One region of the Mediterraneibacter gnavus ATCC 29149 genome, then DNA from elsewhere that is predicted to be linked to it. Evidence: a T-box and tRNA genes for the amino acid it is inferred to sense, from the RefSeq annotation. Region 1 holds a T-box; the other holds one or more tRNA genes.

Region 1 (7,351 bases):
ATCGGGCGTCCGGTGTCAGTGCTTGCGATATTAAAGCCGTTTGGTGCATCCTGGCAGCAGATCGGCGTTGTTTCCTGGGCCGGATTGCGGGGAGTGGCATCGATTGTGTTTTCTATTTATGTTGTCTTATCCGGCATTCCGATGACATACAATTTGTTTAACATGGTATTTGTGATTGTACTGCTGTCTCTTGCGGTTCAGGGTACCTTACTTCCGGCTGTATCCAGAAAGCTGGAAATGATCGATAAGAATGCCAATGTCATGCGGACGTTTAATGACTATCAGGATGAAAATGATATTTCTTTTGTCAAGATCAAGATTACTGACAATCATCCGTTTGCAGGAAAAACACTAAAAGAAATCGAAATGCCGCCGGGAGTTTTAGTGGTACTGCTGTTTCGGGGACAGGAGACAATGATGCCGAATGGTGATACATCTTTAGAAGGCGGCGATCTGCTGATTTGTGCAGCCCCGGCCTTTGAAGACCGGGAAAATCTGACATTGTATGAGGTGGAAATTGACAAAAATCATAAATGGCGGGATAAACCAGTGAATGAGCTGGACCAGAAAGCAGGGGTGCTCATTGTCATGGTCAAAAGAGAAGGAAGCACTCTCATTCCCAATGGAAATACGATTATCCGACAGGATGATCTGCTGGTGTTTCGTCGGCAAAAACACGCAAAACAGGCGCATGGGTAAATTCCATGTGCTTTTTTGTTTTTGGATGTGCGAATTCCAGACGGCAGGCAAAGAGCTGCAGTTGGGAAAAAGAAGTCTGGTTCGGATCATATTTTCGGTCTCCTGCGATGGGACAGCCAAGGTGAGCCATTTGTACCCGGATCTGGTGATGACGTCCGGTATCCAGATGAATCTCTGCCAGTGAAAATTCCGCTGTTGTTTTTGCAATATGGTAGGAAAGGCGTGCAACTTTGGCGCCCGGCGTCTCTTCTGTACAGATTCTGGAAGTGTTCGTGCGCCCGTCTTTGACAAGATAATCTTCTAAAATTCCGTCAGCAGTCTGTGGGCATCCGAGAAGAACCGCCTGATAATATTTGCCGAAGCCAAAACTCTGGAGCTGACGGTTCAGCTCTTTGGCAGCGGCAGGTGTTTTGGCAAATACAAGCAGCCCTTCTACCGGCTGATCCAGCCGATGGATTACTGCAAGGTAAGGTTGTTTTTTGTGTGCGCTGTTCTGATAGATATGATTTTTTAAAATGCTGACCATATCCGGAAGCCCGGGGCGGCTTGTCTGAGTCGGGATACCGGCAGGTTTCAGACATACGATGATGTCCTGGTCTTCATATAAAATATGTGGCTTCATTTTGATACGCTCCTCTTGTGAAATCTGCTACAATTATCATATAAAACAAAAGAGTGGTCAAGGGATTCTTGACTTTTACAGAAAACATCTCTAAACTAATTTACATAGAGTGATCTGCTGGAAATCAGAGACAGGATACTTTAGGAATTGACTGGCGGCAGGAGGTTGAAGATATGAGGACAAATTGGGAGTGGGAACAGTTCGGTGAGGATATCAGACGGACCGTGCAGGATGCAGTGGACTCCAGAGATTTTCGGAGATTGAATCAGACCATTACAGATACAGTAAACAGTGCCTTTCATGAATTTACAGACGGGATGAGAAACCCCCGCGGAGGATATCAGTATCAGAAAGCGGACTATGGTACCGGGAGGCAAAAGGACAGGACAAAGGGTGCCTGGCAGAATCTGGATTTGAATCAGTTAAAACGCCCCACATTGTATGCCGGGACGAGAGCGAAAAAAGCAGCAGGACTGACGATGACGATCACAGGTTATACGATTGCAGGATGTCTTTTGATCGGCGGACTGATCACAGGTGTGACCGGGATGCTGCTTGGAGCGGGAGTCGGCGTATCCGTCGCACTTAGTATACAGGTGATCCTTCTGGCAGTATTTACCGCGCTTGGAATCACCGGGACAAAACTTTTAAGCAGGGTGAAGCGGTTTCAGATTTATATAGAAGAGCTACAGGGCAGAGAATATGGAAATGTGAAAGATCTGGCGCTGAGGGTACAGAAAAAAGAAAAATTTGTAGTAAAAGATCTGGAAACTATGATCAGAAAAGGATGGTTTCTTCAGGGGCATCTGGATGAGCAGAAAGCGTGTCTGATGACCAGCAGGGAAGCATTTGAGCAGTATCAGGAACTGATGGCACAGGCAAGGCAACAGAAAGCCAGAGAGCAGGAGTCAAAAGAGAGACAAAAAGCAGACGCTGACAGAAGAGCAGGTCTGGATCCGAAAGTACAGGAAGTGATTGAAGCGGGAAATGCATATATCCGCAAAATCCGGGAATGTAATGATGCAATTCCGGGAGAAGTGGTATCAGAAAAGATGTCCCGAATGGAGCTTTTGACAAAACGGATCTTTGCGCGGGTAGAACAGAACCCGGAAGTGGTGACCGATATTCGCAGGCTGATGGAATATTATCTTCCGACGGCAGTCAAGCTTTTAGAGGCATATGAGGAGCTGGATGCACAGCCTGTGCAGGGGGAGAATATTCTTTCTTCGAAAAAGGAGATTGAGGATACACTGGATACATTGAATATCGCATTTGAAAAGCTTCTGGATGATCTGTTTCAGGAGACAGCGTGGGATGTGTCCTCTGATATTTCTGTGCTGAAGACAATGCTGGCGCAGGAAGGACTTACGAAAAATGACTTTTCAACAGGAGGAAAATGATGAGCGAAGAATTGAAAGATTTTCAGACAGCACCGACACTGACACTGAATCCATTTGCGGAGGAAGAAAAAGCACAGCCGGAAGTGAAAAAAGAAGAGCCTCTGATGGATGAAAATGTTCTGTCAGAAGAAGAGAGAAAGATGGCAGATCAGTTTGCAAATCAGATCGATTTGACCAATTCTGCCATGATCCTGCAGTATGGTGCGGGAACTCAGAGCAAGATGGCGGATTTTTCAGAGACTGCACTGGAAAATGTAAAGACGAAGGACTTGGGGGAAGTGGGAGAACTTCTCGGGAATGTTGTGAAGGAGCTGAAAAATTTTGACGAGGAAGAAGAAAAAGGATTTTTCGGAATCTTCAAAAAGCAGGCAAATAAGATTCAGGCACTGAAAACAAAATATGCCAAGGCGGAGACGAATATCAACCAGATCTGCCAGGCTCTGGAGGGACATCAGGTACAGCTGATGAAAGATGTTGCGATTCTGGATAAGATGTATGAATTGAACCTGACATATTTTAAAGAGCTGACGATGTATATTCTGGCAGGAAAGAAAAAGCTGGAAGAAGTGCAGGAGGGACAGTTGAAGGAACTCCTGACGAAAGCGCAGGCCAGCGGACTTGCAGAGGATGCACAGGCGGCCAGAGATCTGGAGGCGATGTGCGGAAGATTTGAAAAGAAGGTTCATGATCTGGAACTGACGAGAATGATCTCCATCCAGACAGCACCGCAGATCCGACTGGTACAGAACAATGATACCGTGATGGTGGAAAAGATCCAGTCCACGATCGTGAATACAATTCCGCTGTGGAAGAGCCAGATGGTACTGGCGCTCGGTGTGGCGCATTCTGCACAGGCGGCAGCAGCTCAGAGGGAAGTGACGGATATGACAAACGAACTGCTGAAAAAGAATGCGGATACATTGAAGATGGCGACGCTGGAAACTGCAAGAGAATCTGAGCGTGGAATCGTGGATATGGAAACACTAAAAGCGACAAATGAATCCTTAATCTCTACGTTGGATGAAGTGATGCAGATTCAGCAGGAAGGAAGGCAAAAACGTCAGGAAGCAGAGGCAGAGATGCAGCGTCTGGAAAATGAATTGAAACAGAAATTGCTGCAGGTGCGCTGATTGCTTGACAATCGTGAGAAATTCAGTTAGAATTCACGATGAATATGTTAGATGGGTGAAGAACAGGATTAGTATATATCAGAGAACGGCACAGAGAAGAAGCAGTCAGGTGAGAGGCTTCTGCGGAAAGGGTATAGAACCGGCCTGGGAGCTTTCGTATGAAAATGCGGCGTAGAACCGGCGTTAACGGTGTAAGAGAGAATCACAGAGATACTGTGGTTAATCAGGGTGGTACCGCCGAGTCTTTCGGTCCCTTATCGGGAAGGAAGGCTCGGCTTTTTTACGAAAAAATACAGGGCAGGATACTTCCCAGAAGAAACAAAAACAGAGAAGAAAGAAGAGGAGAACATTATGGCAAAAGAAAAAAAACTGGTAGAATCCATTACGGCCAGAGAAGTAGATTTTGCACAGTGGTACACAGATGTGGTGCGCGAAGCAAAATTGTGTGATTATTCAGGAGTAAAAGGATGTTTGAATTATCTTCCGAACGGATATGCGATCTGGGAGAATATTCAGGCAAATCTGGACAAACGTTTTAAAGAGACAGGTGTAGAAAACGTGTATCTTCCGGTATTGATTCCGGAAAATCTGCTTCAGAAAGAAAAAGATCATATCGAAGGATTTGCACCGGAAGTAGCGTGGGTAACACATGGAGGAATGGAAGAACTGCAGGAGAGATTCTGTATCCGTCCGACATCTGAGACTTTATTCTGCGATCTGTGGAGCAAAACAGTACAGTCTTACAGAGATCTTCCAAAAGTTTGGAATCAGTGGTGCTCTGTGCTGAGATGGGAAAAGACAACAAGACCGTTCCTTCGTTCCAGAGAATTTTTATGGCAGGAAGGTCATACGATCCACGCAACATATGAAGAAGCAGAAGAAAGAACACTTCTGATGCGTGATGTATACAAGAGTTTCGTAGAAGACGATCTGGCAATTCCGCTTGTGACAGGAAGAAAGACACCAAGTGAGAAATTTGCAGGAGCACAGGATACGTATACAATTGAAGCGCTGATGCATGACGGAAAAGCACTCCAGTCAGGAACCAGTCATTTCTTCGGAAATGCGTTTGCGGATGCGTACGGAATCAGCTATTCTGATAAAGAAAACAAACTGCACAGCGTATATGAGACATCCTGGGGACTGTCCACACGTATCATCGGAGCTATCATCATGGTGCATGGAGATGACAGTGGTCTGGTACTTCCTCCGCACATTGCACCGGTTCAGACAAGAGTGATCCCGATCGCACAGCACAAAGAAGGTGTGCTTGATAAAGCTAATGAACTGCTTGCAGCATTGAAGGCAGCAGGATACAGAGCTTCCATCGATGATTCTGAAAAGAGCCCGGGATGGAAATTCAGCGAGCAGGAAATGGTCGGAATCCCGACACGTATCGAAATCGGACCAAAAGATATTGAAAATGGTCAGGTTGTTGTCGTTCGCCGTGACACAAGAGAAAAAATTGTAGTGGCAATGGATGAGCTGACAGAAAAACTGTCCGAAATCCTGGAGACAATTCAGAAAGATATGTTTGAGAGAGCGAAAGCATTCCTTGATTCTCATATCCACACAGCAGCAAATATGGATGAGATGGTGAAAGTGGCACAGGAAGAGATCGGATTTATCAAAGCAATGTGGTGTGGAGATGATGCCTGTGAAGAAGAAATCAAAGCTCAGACAGGCGGAGTGACATCCAGATGTATTCCAGAGGAACAGGAACAGATTTCAGATGTGTGTGTATGCTGTGGAAAACCGGCGAAGCACATGGTATATTGGGGTAAAGCGTACTAAAAATGGCATTTCAGAATATGGTGAACATGCAGCTGATGATGTTTCTGTTGGTTGCAGTCGGATTTCTGGTGAGAAAAAAGAATATCATTGGAGAGACAGGACGCAAAGACATGGTCAATTTCTGTCTGTATGTTACACTGCCGTTTAATATCTTCCATTCCTTTCAGATGGAATGGGAGTGGAGCATGCTCAAAAGCTTTGCCCAGGTTCTGTTTCTTGCGACAGGGTATTGTATTCTTTCTATAATAATGAGCTGTATCTTTTACAGAAAGGCTGAACCGGATAAGAGAAAGCCGCTTCGATATGGAACAATCGTTTCAAATGGCGGTTTTCTCGGAAATCCTGTGATCGAAGGGATTTATGGAACGAACGGATTGTTTTATGCTTCCGTGTTTATGCTTCCGGTGAGGATCGTTATGTGGAGTGTGGGAACATCCTGTTTTATGAAAGAAAAAAGTGAAAGTCTGGTAAAAAAGGTGCTGACACATCCATGTATTGTGGCCATCTATCTGGGACTTTTCGTCATGATCGCAGGAATGTCCTTCCCGGTAAGTGTGGAAAATACGATTTCAGGGATCAGCAGCTGTAATACACCCCTCAGTATGATGTTGGTGGGCATGATGCTGGCAGAGATGAATCCGAAAGGAATACTGGATGGAACAATGGTGCTTTACACCATTGTCCGACTGATCCTGATCCCGGCAATTTTATTCGGGCTTACCGCACTGCTTCCGATTCCTGCATTACTTCGGGGAATTACGGTTATTATTGCGGGGATGCCGACACCGGTGACAACTGCACTGCTGTCTGCCAAATATCATGGGAATGAGGGATATGCAACAGGAATGATCTTTGTCACGACCATCCTGTCATTATTCACACTTCCGGTATGGTGCTGGCTCCTCGGATAAAAAAGAGAGAATAGTTGCAGAAAATCTTAGAAAATCCCTTGACTTTCGGGAAAAAACGTAATACACTAATTTAGCGTGCACAGGAGAAATTCTGTTTTTGTGCGCAAATATCAGATAATGAACCATTATCTGCAGCCCTTTCGGCATAAGCCGGAAGACAACGAGTGAAATCATAGGAGGTGAAAAAGAATGCCAACATTTAACCAGTTAGTTAGAAAAGGACGTCAGACTTCTGAAAAGAAATCTACAGCACCGGCACTTCAGAAAGGATGGAACTCCCTTCAGAAGCGTGCAACTGATGTATCTGCACCACAGAAGAGAGGTGTTTGTACAGCAGTTAAGACAGCTACACCTAAGAAGCCTAACTCAGCTCTGAGAAAAATCGCCAGAGTTCGTCTTTCTAACGGAATCGAAGTAACAAGCTACATCCCAGGAGAAGGACACAACCTTCAGGAGCATAGCGTTGTTCTGATCCGTGGAGGAAGAGTTAAGGACCTGCCAGGTACAAGATACCACATCGTCAGAGGTACACTTGATACAGCAGGTGTTGCTAAGAGAAGACAGGCTCGTTCTAAATACGGCGCTAAGAGACCAAAAGACGCTAAATAAGAAACAGAGCGCTTAGCAAAGAAGTAACTAAATAGTTAAATCGTATCACAAACAGAACTATGATTATCGTACCTTATTGGACGATACGTTCAATAAGTTAGGGCTGCGGATTTAGATACAATCGTCCCGCGGCCGCGACACATGAATTGTGATTCCATAGAAAGACACATGTGAGTACCGATGAAT
Region 2 (7,351 bases), 730 kb from region 1:
ACTGTCGGCTGTGAACTCATAATCATTGGATACTTTCTTTCCATCAATCAGAAGTTCTGCATTTTCCTCTTTTAACATCTGCCAGCCGGAAAGTTTGTATTTTATTCCAATTTCCAGACCATCTAATGTGACTTTATCCACAATCGTTACATCTTTTTCGGCTTCGATTTCTTTCTTGCCGTTCTTGTCCGTAGCAGTAGTATGGATTGTGATGATACGTTCCGTGATAAGAACCGTCTGTCCATCATCGTTGATGTCTTTATGTTCGGCAACCTTGACAGGCTCTTTCGGATTGCTCATATCGTACAATTCCTCAAATGTAACAAGGTTCTGACCGCCAAGAGCTGAACCATCAAAACTGTAGGTAATCTCAACCGTCATTTTTTCGCTGTCAGCAGTGAATGTGTAATCACTGTCTACATGTTTCCCGTCAATCAGAAGTTCGGCGTTTTCTTCCTTTAACATCTGCCAGCCGGAAAGTTTATATTTTGTTCCAACTTCCAAGCCATCAAGTGTGACTTTGTCCACGATCTTGATGTCTTTTCCGGCAACAATCATTTTTTCGCCTGTTTTCTTGTCGGTAGCTGTGGTATGGATTGTGATTTCTTTTTCGTATTCATCGGTCAGTGTCCCTAAATCTACGGTCACTTTATTTCTGGATACGACTACCTCAAATGCTGGAATCAGCTTAAATCCGGCGTTGGAATCACACTTTAATTCCTCAATCACATAGGTATCATAAAGTAATGCACCTTTGCTGTCGTCTGGTTCAGATGTACCAAACCATACACCGTCCTCACTGGATTTTCCGGCATTGGTATTGACCTTGTGGGAAGCCCAGCTTGAAGCAGTGGAGAACTGACCGTTTTTGTCAGTAACTACAATATGGGATTCTCCCGTTGTCTTGCTTGTGATTCTGAATGGAACACCTGCAAGGCGTTTGTGTGTACCTGCACCGATTTTTACACCCTCAATATCGCCACGCTTAATCTGGTTGTAGACAGAGTGAGATTTGTCAGTCAAGTCCACGATTTTTCTATCTTCCGTGATAGAAAAGTCGATTGCTTTTGCACCATCTGTTAAGTAGCCCTCTGGTGCTTTACTTTCTTCTAATCTGTAATTTCCGTAAGGAAGCAAGTCAGCAGAAGTAGAATCAATTCCATCAATGCCTGTCTGAATCTTCTTGACAGTTTCATTCTTGTTGTATAATTTTCCCTCTACCAGTACAGGACTGTCATTTAAGGAAATGATATTAAATTCTGTGTACTGTAAGGTCGCACTTCCCTGTGCTTTGGTATCCTTTGTTTCAAGGTCACGTTTCTGGATTTTTACACCGCCACGGATAACCTTGTCAGATACGGAATACTGGTTGCTTCCAGAAAGTACGGTAAGTTCGCCATCTTCGGAAATCTGTGTAAGGTACGTCCCCTTAATCTGTTCAGAACTTCCGTCAGCCTGCATATATGCACCATCTAATAAGTAGCCGTTAGGAGCTTTTGTTTCTGTGACAGTGAGTGTACCAAGTGGCAGTACATTTTTACCGTCCTGTGTATAGAAGCTGTCGCCGGATACCTTGTAGCTGTCGGCAAGTCTGGATACATAATGGATAGTTCCGTCACTGTCTTTTTCTGCAACGGTTTTGGTTGTCCATGTACGGGTAGCCTTTGCAGGAAGATTGTCTGCATTGTAGTATCCGTCATAATAGCTCCATGTGAACTCTGCACCCTCTAAAGAAGCAGTTCCCTGTGGAGTGGATTTTCCTGTTTCCATGTCGATTTTAAATAAATCAATCAAAGTTTCGGTGACCTTTGGAGTGTCAGCAACAGTCAAAGTCGCTGTTTTTCCAACTTCCACATTTAAGGCATGTACAGTAGAATCCAGCTTGTAACCCTTTGGAGCAGAAAGCTCTTTGATGTAAACTGTTCCGGCTTTTACCTCAACTTCTTTGGTATCGCTGTTTCCATCGGCAGTAAGTGTGGCAAGCTGGCTGTTACAGCCCTTATCAGAATAGACGCCAAATGTCGCACCCTCAAAGGAATAGTTGGCATTGCCATCTGTGACCGTGGGATTGGAAGAAGTCTTTTTGACCTTTGCATTTCCCACATTTAACTTCGCCCAGAACTGTCCGATGTCCTGTCCTTCGCCAGTGTAGATGTAACCGCCACATTCATAGCGTCCCTTGTTTGCTTTCACAAATACTTTCGCACCAGCGTACACTTCATTCTGTACCGCCTGTGGGATTTCATTATAGGAAGCTCTGACGTTATCGCATTGCCAGCCGAGCTGTTCACTCAATCTCTGCCAGACAACACACTGTTCCAACAGATAACCTTGTTTATAATTCAAGTTCGTATGAGAAGCGGTATATTGCTTGACGTACTCTAAAGAAAGAGCAACGTCCGCAATCTGATCGCTACTCATGCGGGTGCTTGCGTCAGAACGTGTTTTATATCCATTCTTGAAACTGGTATTGATGTCCACACAGTAGGCAGTTTCGCCCTCAACTTTCATGTGTCCCTCATTGAATGTAGATTTGATAGAACCATCATTCATAACGTGTTCAATGTAGCCGACACGTTCTGCTGATTCTGTCCAGTATTGATTGCTGGAAGCATGAACCGCCGTCACTGGTAATGCCGTGAGAATCGTTGCAAAAGCAAGCGTTCCTGTCAGCAATCGCTTTACTAGCTTATTCATATTTCTCTTTCTCCTTTCGATTTTTGGTATGAAAAAAGACGCTCATTTCTGAACGCCTAAATATTGAAAACACTGGAACTATGTAGGATAGCTTGTTTTATCTTCATATTATATTGTGTAATGTTGTTCTTACGAAGTCGCCCCAGAACAAAAAGCCCGTACGACTTACGATAACATTCTCAGGCTTGTAAAAGATCCGGAAGTCTGTGATCCGATTCGTTTCCTGCGTCAGCGTGAAATCGTGCATTACCAGAGATTCGGTGAAAATCTTCGGATCGTGCAGGAACACCTGGACAGCAAAAACTTCTATGCATTCAATCCTGAGTTTGATAAAAATCCGAATTGCGGATGTAAGCGCTCATAAAAAAGCAGGCGGAGTTATGAGGATAACTCTGCCTGACTTTTTATTCGAAAGGGCATTTACTTTTTTCGGGAAGTTTTGTATAATGAAAAACGGTAGTTGCACGACGGGGTGTGGCTCAGTTTGGTTAGAGTGCACGGCTGGGGGCCGTGAGGTCGCAGGTTCGAATCCTGTCACCCCGATTGATCACAAGTTGGACACTTTGGCGAGTGTCTTTTTTTGTTCGATTTTGAAAAAGGCAATTATCGGGTGGAGAAATATTCCCGCGTCTGCTATAATCGGTAGAAGAGGAAAACAGGGGAGACAGGGAGAAGTAAGATGGAACAAAGGAAAAAAGTACTTATTACCAACCTTTATTTTCAGAAGTTTACAGGATCTGAGCTGCATGTGCTGGAGTTTGCACATCTGTTCAAAGAAAAGGGATATGATGTGGTGATTGCTGTATATAAGAAGTCTTATCCACTTCTGCAGGAGTTGGAAGAGGGGATCACAGTGATTGAATGTCAGAAAGAGGCACTCAAAGAGATGGAATTTGAGATTGTCTTTATCCAGCATTTCCCGGTGTTTGATTATCTTGTGAGCCGGTACGGATTAAAATATAAACGAATGGTTGTCTCGAAGCTGAGTGTGATCAATGCCATGGAGAATCTTCCGGTCTGTACGCAGGAAGCGGCCTTCATTCTGTGTGTCAGTCCTGAATGTGCAGATATGGTAGCCATGCAGGTTCCGGAAGGAACGAAGATACGGGTTTTTCAAAACTGTGTGGAAGCAGAGTATTTTGAAGGAAGCAGCGAGTATGCAGGATACAAAAGAGCGTTGGATAAGATCGCGATCATTTCCAATCATATCCCGCAGGAGCTTTTGGAGCTCAAGGAAAAGATGGGCGGGTATTATCAGGTGGATCTGATCGGACTTGGGTATCGCACGGAACAGGTGAATGCAGAGTTTTTGCAGCAGTATGATCTGGTCATTACGATTGGAAGAACCGTACCGAGGTGTCTTGCAATGGGCGTTCCGGTTTATGTTTATGATTATCTGGGAGGTCCCGGATATCTGACAGAAGCCAATTTCAGTCTTGCTGAGCGGAACAATTTTTCGGGAAGAGGATTTGAAAAAAAGACATCAGATGAACTGTTAAAAGAGATCAAGGAAGGATATGGCCCGGCAGGAGAGTGGCTGCCGCTCTGGCAGAAGATCGCTGCGGTGGATTATCAGTATGCCAGCCGGTTTGATGAGATGTATGAAGAACTGATGGCATCTCCGGAGCTTACAGAATGCAGGACATACTATTCGGGAATTGAAGCAGAGAGAATGAAATTCTACAGCGATATTGTGTCCGGATATATCAGTGGAAAAGAATGTCAGGAATCTAAGTGTTACTATGATATCGGAAACGGTTTCTGCGAGGAGGACAGCGAGACATGGCCGAGTATGTCAGGATATAAGATTCAAAAATCCTGGCTTCTGGAAAATGCAAAGATGATGCGCTTTGATCCATGCAATGCAGCGTGCCGTTGTGAGATCTGCAGTGTGAAGATCAATGGAAGATCTGTGGAACACGAGATGAAACCAGTCAATGCAGTTTCTACAGATCGTGGAAAGAGTCTCTTTCTGACGGATGATCCGCAGTACCTGATGGATATTCCGGAGTTGGACGGCGGACCTGCATGGCTGGAAGTAGAATACCGGTTTGATATTCTTTCCGAACAAGAGGAAAAAAACTACTATTGCGAAAAGATAAAAGATCTGGAGGAGCAGCTGACAAAAGCCCGGCATCAGTTGTGGGAAGAACGGCGCAAGGCCACTTCATTCGGAATGAAGAAAACGAGAAAGTAAGGTTTTTCTTGGATTTAAGTATAGCATGTGATATATTAAAAGGCGTTGTTGCGGGCAGGATACTGTCCGGATCTGAAAAAAGAGTCTACATAACCTGTCTGAAAACTGGGAATGTTAAGGACAGGTTACATAAGTTTTAAGAGGAGATATACAGTATATGTGTGGATTTGCAGGATTTGTAGGAGAAGTTGAGAACAGAGAACAGGTGCTGGAGAATATGATAGATACGATCATCCATCGCGGACCGGACAGTTCCGGCAAATTTGTGGATGAAGATGCGGCACTTGGATTCCGGCGTCTTTCAATCATTGATCTTTCAGAAAGCGGAGATCAGCCATTATATAACGAGGACAGAAGCAAGGTGCTTGTATTTAACGGTGAGATCTATAACTATCAGGAACTGAGAGAAGAACTGATTCAGGCTGGACATACATTTGTTTCCAATACGGATTCGGAAACTTTGATCCACGGATACGAGCAGTGGGGAGAAGAACTGGTTTACCGTCTTCGCGGAATGTATGCATTTGCAATCTGGGATCAAAAGGCAAAAAGACTGTTTTCAGCGCGGGATATTTTTGGTATTAAGCCGCTTTATTATGCGCAGATGAATGGAACATTGATGTTTGGATCAGAAATCAAATCTTTTTTGGAGCATCCGAAGTTTGATAAAGTGTTTAATGAAGATGCATTGGGAAATTACCTGTCTTTTCAGTTTGTTCCGACCAATGAGACGTTCTTTAAAGGCGTGTTCTGTGTACAGCCGGGCCATTATTTCGTTTATGAGAACGGGAAAATGACGATCAAACGGTATTTTGAACCGAATTTCACAGGAGATACGACAAAATCCTTTGAAGAAGTTGTAGATGACATTGAAAAAGTCATGAAAGAGTCTGTGGAGATGCACAAGATCAGTGATGTAGAAGTTGCTTCCTATTTGTCCAGTGGAGTGGATTCCAGTTATCTGACATATTTAGGTCAGGTGGATCGTACCTTTACCGTTGGATTCGACGAAGGAAAATACAGCGAGATTCAGGATGCGAAAGAGTTTGCAGCAAGCATCAACATGAAAAATGATGCAAAAGTCATCACTCCACAGGAATACTGGGACAATCTGTCCGATATCCAGTATTATATGGATGAACCGGTGGCAGATCCTGCGGCGATCGCACTTTATTTTCTGAGTCAGGAAGCAGCGAAGAAGGTAAAGGTAGTGCTGTCCGGAGAAGGTTCGGATGAATTGTTCGGAGGATATAATATTTACTGTGAGCCTCTGGAGCATACTTCGTTTAATAAAATTCCAATGCCGATCAGACGAATGCTTGGAAATTTTGCAGAGAGATGCCTTCCAAGAGGCATGAAAGGAAGAGGCTTCCTGATGCGTCACGGAAAAACTCTGGAAGAACGTTATTTTGCCAATGCGACGAATATTTTTACAGAGAGAGAAGCGAACCGTATTTTGAAAAAAGGCTGCAAGCCGGGAATTCAGAAGGTGACTGCACCACTGTATGAGCGCGTGAAAGACAAGGATTCTGTGACCAAGATGCAGTATGTGGATATGCATCTCTGGCTGGTACATGATATTCTGATGAAGGGGGATAAGATGGGAATGGCCAATTCTCTGGAAGTGCGTGTCCCGTTTTTGGATAAAAAAGTACTGGAGCTTGCCCAGACACTGCCGTTGCATTATAAAGTGAGAGCACCGAAGACAAAAGTGGCACTTCGCGGGGCGGCAGAAAAGGTGATCCGCAGTAAGACTGCAGAGAAGAAGAAACTGGGATTCCCGATTCCGATCCGGGTATGGCTCAAAGAAGATGCGTATTACAATCGGGTAAAAGAAATGTTTCTTTCTGATGCGGCAAAAAAATTCTTTGATACAGAGCTTCTTGTGAAAATGCTGGATGAACACAAGCATGCAAAACATGCAAATGAAAAGACAGATAACAGTCGGAAGATCTGGACTGTCTACATTTTCCTTGTATGGTATGACCGGTTTTTTGAACATGGAAAACCGGTGCATCCGGCAATGAGCGCAAGATAACCGAGTAAAATAAAAACAGGGGAGATGTTATGAGCAGCAAAACGGTACAGCCGATTCGCAGAAGAGAGCAGGGGGAAACGAAAAGCAGACGTTCTGCCAGACAGAAACGGGAGAAAAGAGAGATTGCGCAAAGCAGTGTGCCGACCACGTATTTTGATTATAATCTGATGCTGGTCATTATATTTTTGACTTGCTTTGGACTGATTATGCTCTATAGTGCCAGTGCGTACAGCGCTCAGGCGGATTTTCAGGATGACATGTCCTATTTTATCAAACAGGCAATGATCAGTGCGGGCAGTTTTGGAGTTATGTTGATCGTTTCCAGGATTGATTATCATGTTTATGGAGCTTTTTCTTTTGAAATCTATGTGTTTGCCATGATTATGATGGCGCTGGTGCAGACGCCTCTTGGAACAACG

What was found. A T-box is a leader RNA that pairs with one kind of tRNA and senses whether it is charged. The one in region 1 lies ahead of proS (proline--tRNA ligase), so its partner is inferred to be a tRNA-Pro.
Region 2: it has a tRNA-Pro gene. The T-box ahead of proS (proline--tRNA ligase) is inferred to sense a tRNA for this amino acid. The anticodon was not compared.

What each region holds. Positions count from the first base shown of each region.
Region 1 is NZ_CP043051.1:694,972-702,322, reverse strand. It holds gene FXV78_RS03505 (potassium/proton antiporter) at 1-699, shown strand, start outside; gene FXV78_RS03500 (RluA family pseudouridine synthase) at 635-1,321, opposite strand; gene FXV78_RS03495 (5-bromo-4-chloroindolyl phosphate hydrolysis family protein) at 1,495-2,721, shown strand; gene FXV78_RS03490 (toxic anion resistance protein) at 2,721-3,851, shown strand; T-box leader at 3,901-4,109, shown strand; gene proS (proline--tRNA ligase) at 4,203-5,645, shown strand; gene FXV78_RS03480 (AEC family transporter) at 5,648-6,556, shown strand; gene rpsL (30S ribosomal protein S12) at 6,746-7,165, shown strand.
Region 2 is NZ_CP043051.1:3,517,314-3,524,664, reverse strand. It holds gene FXV78_RS17520 (VaFE repeat-containing surface-anchored protein) at 1-2,697, opposite strand, end outside; partial or broken gene FXV78_RS18925 (manganese catalase family protein) at 2,831-3,061, shown strand; tRNA gene FXV78_RS17510 (tRNA-Pro) at 3,166-3,240, shown strand; gene FXV78_RS17505 (glycosyltransferase family protein) at 3,377-4,894, shown strand; gene asnB (asparagine synthase (glutamine-hydrolyzing)) at 5,052-6,932, shown strand; gene FXV78_RS17495 (FtsW/RodA/SpoVE family cell cycle protein) at 6,962-7,351, shown strand, end outside.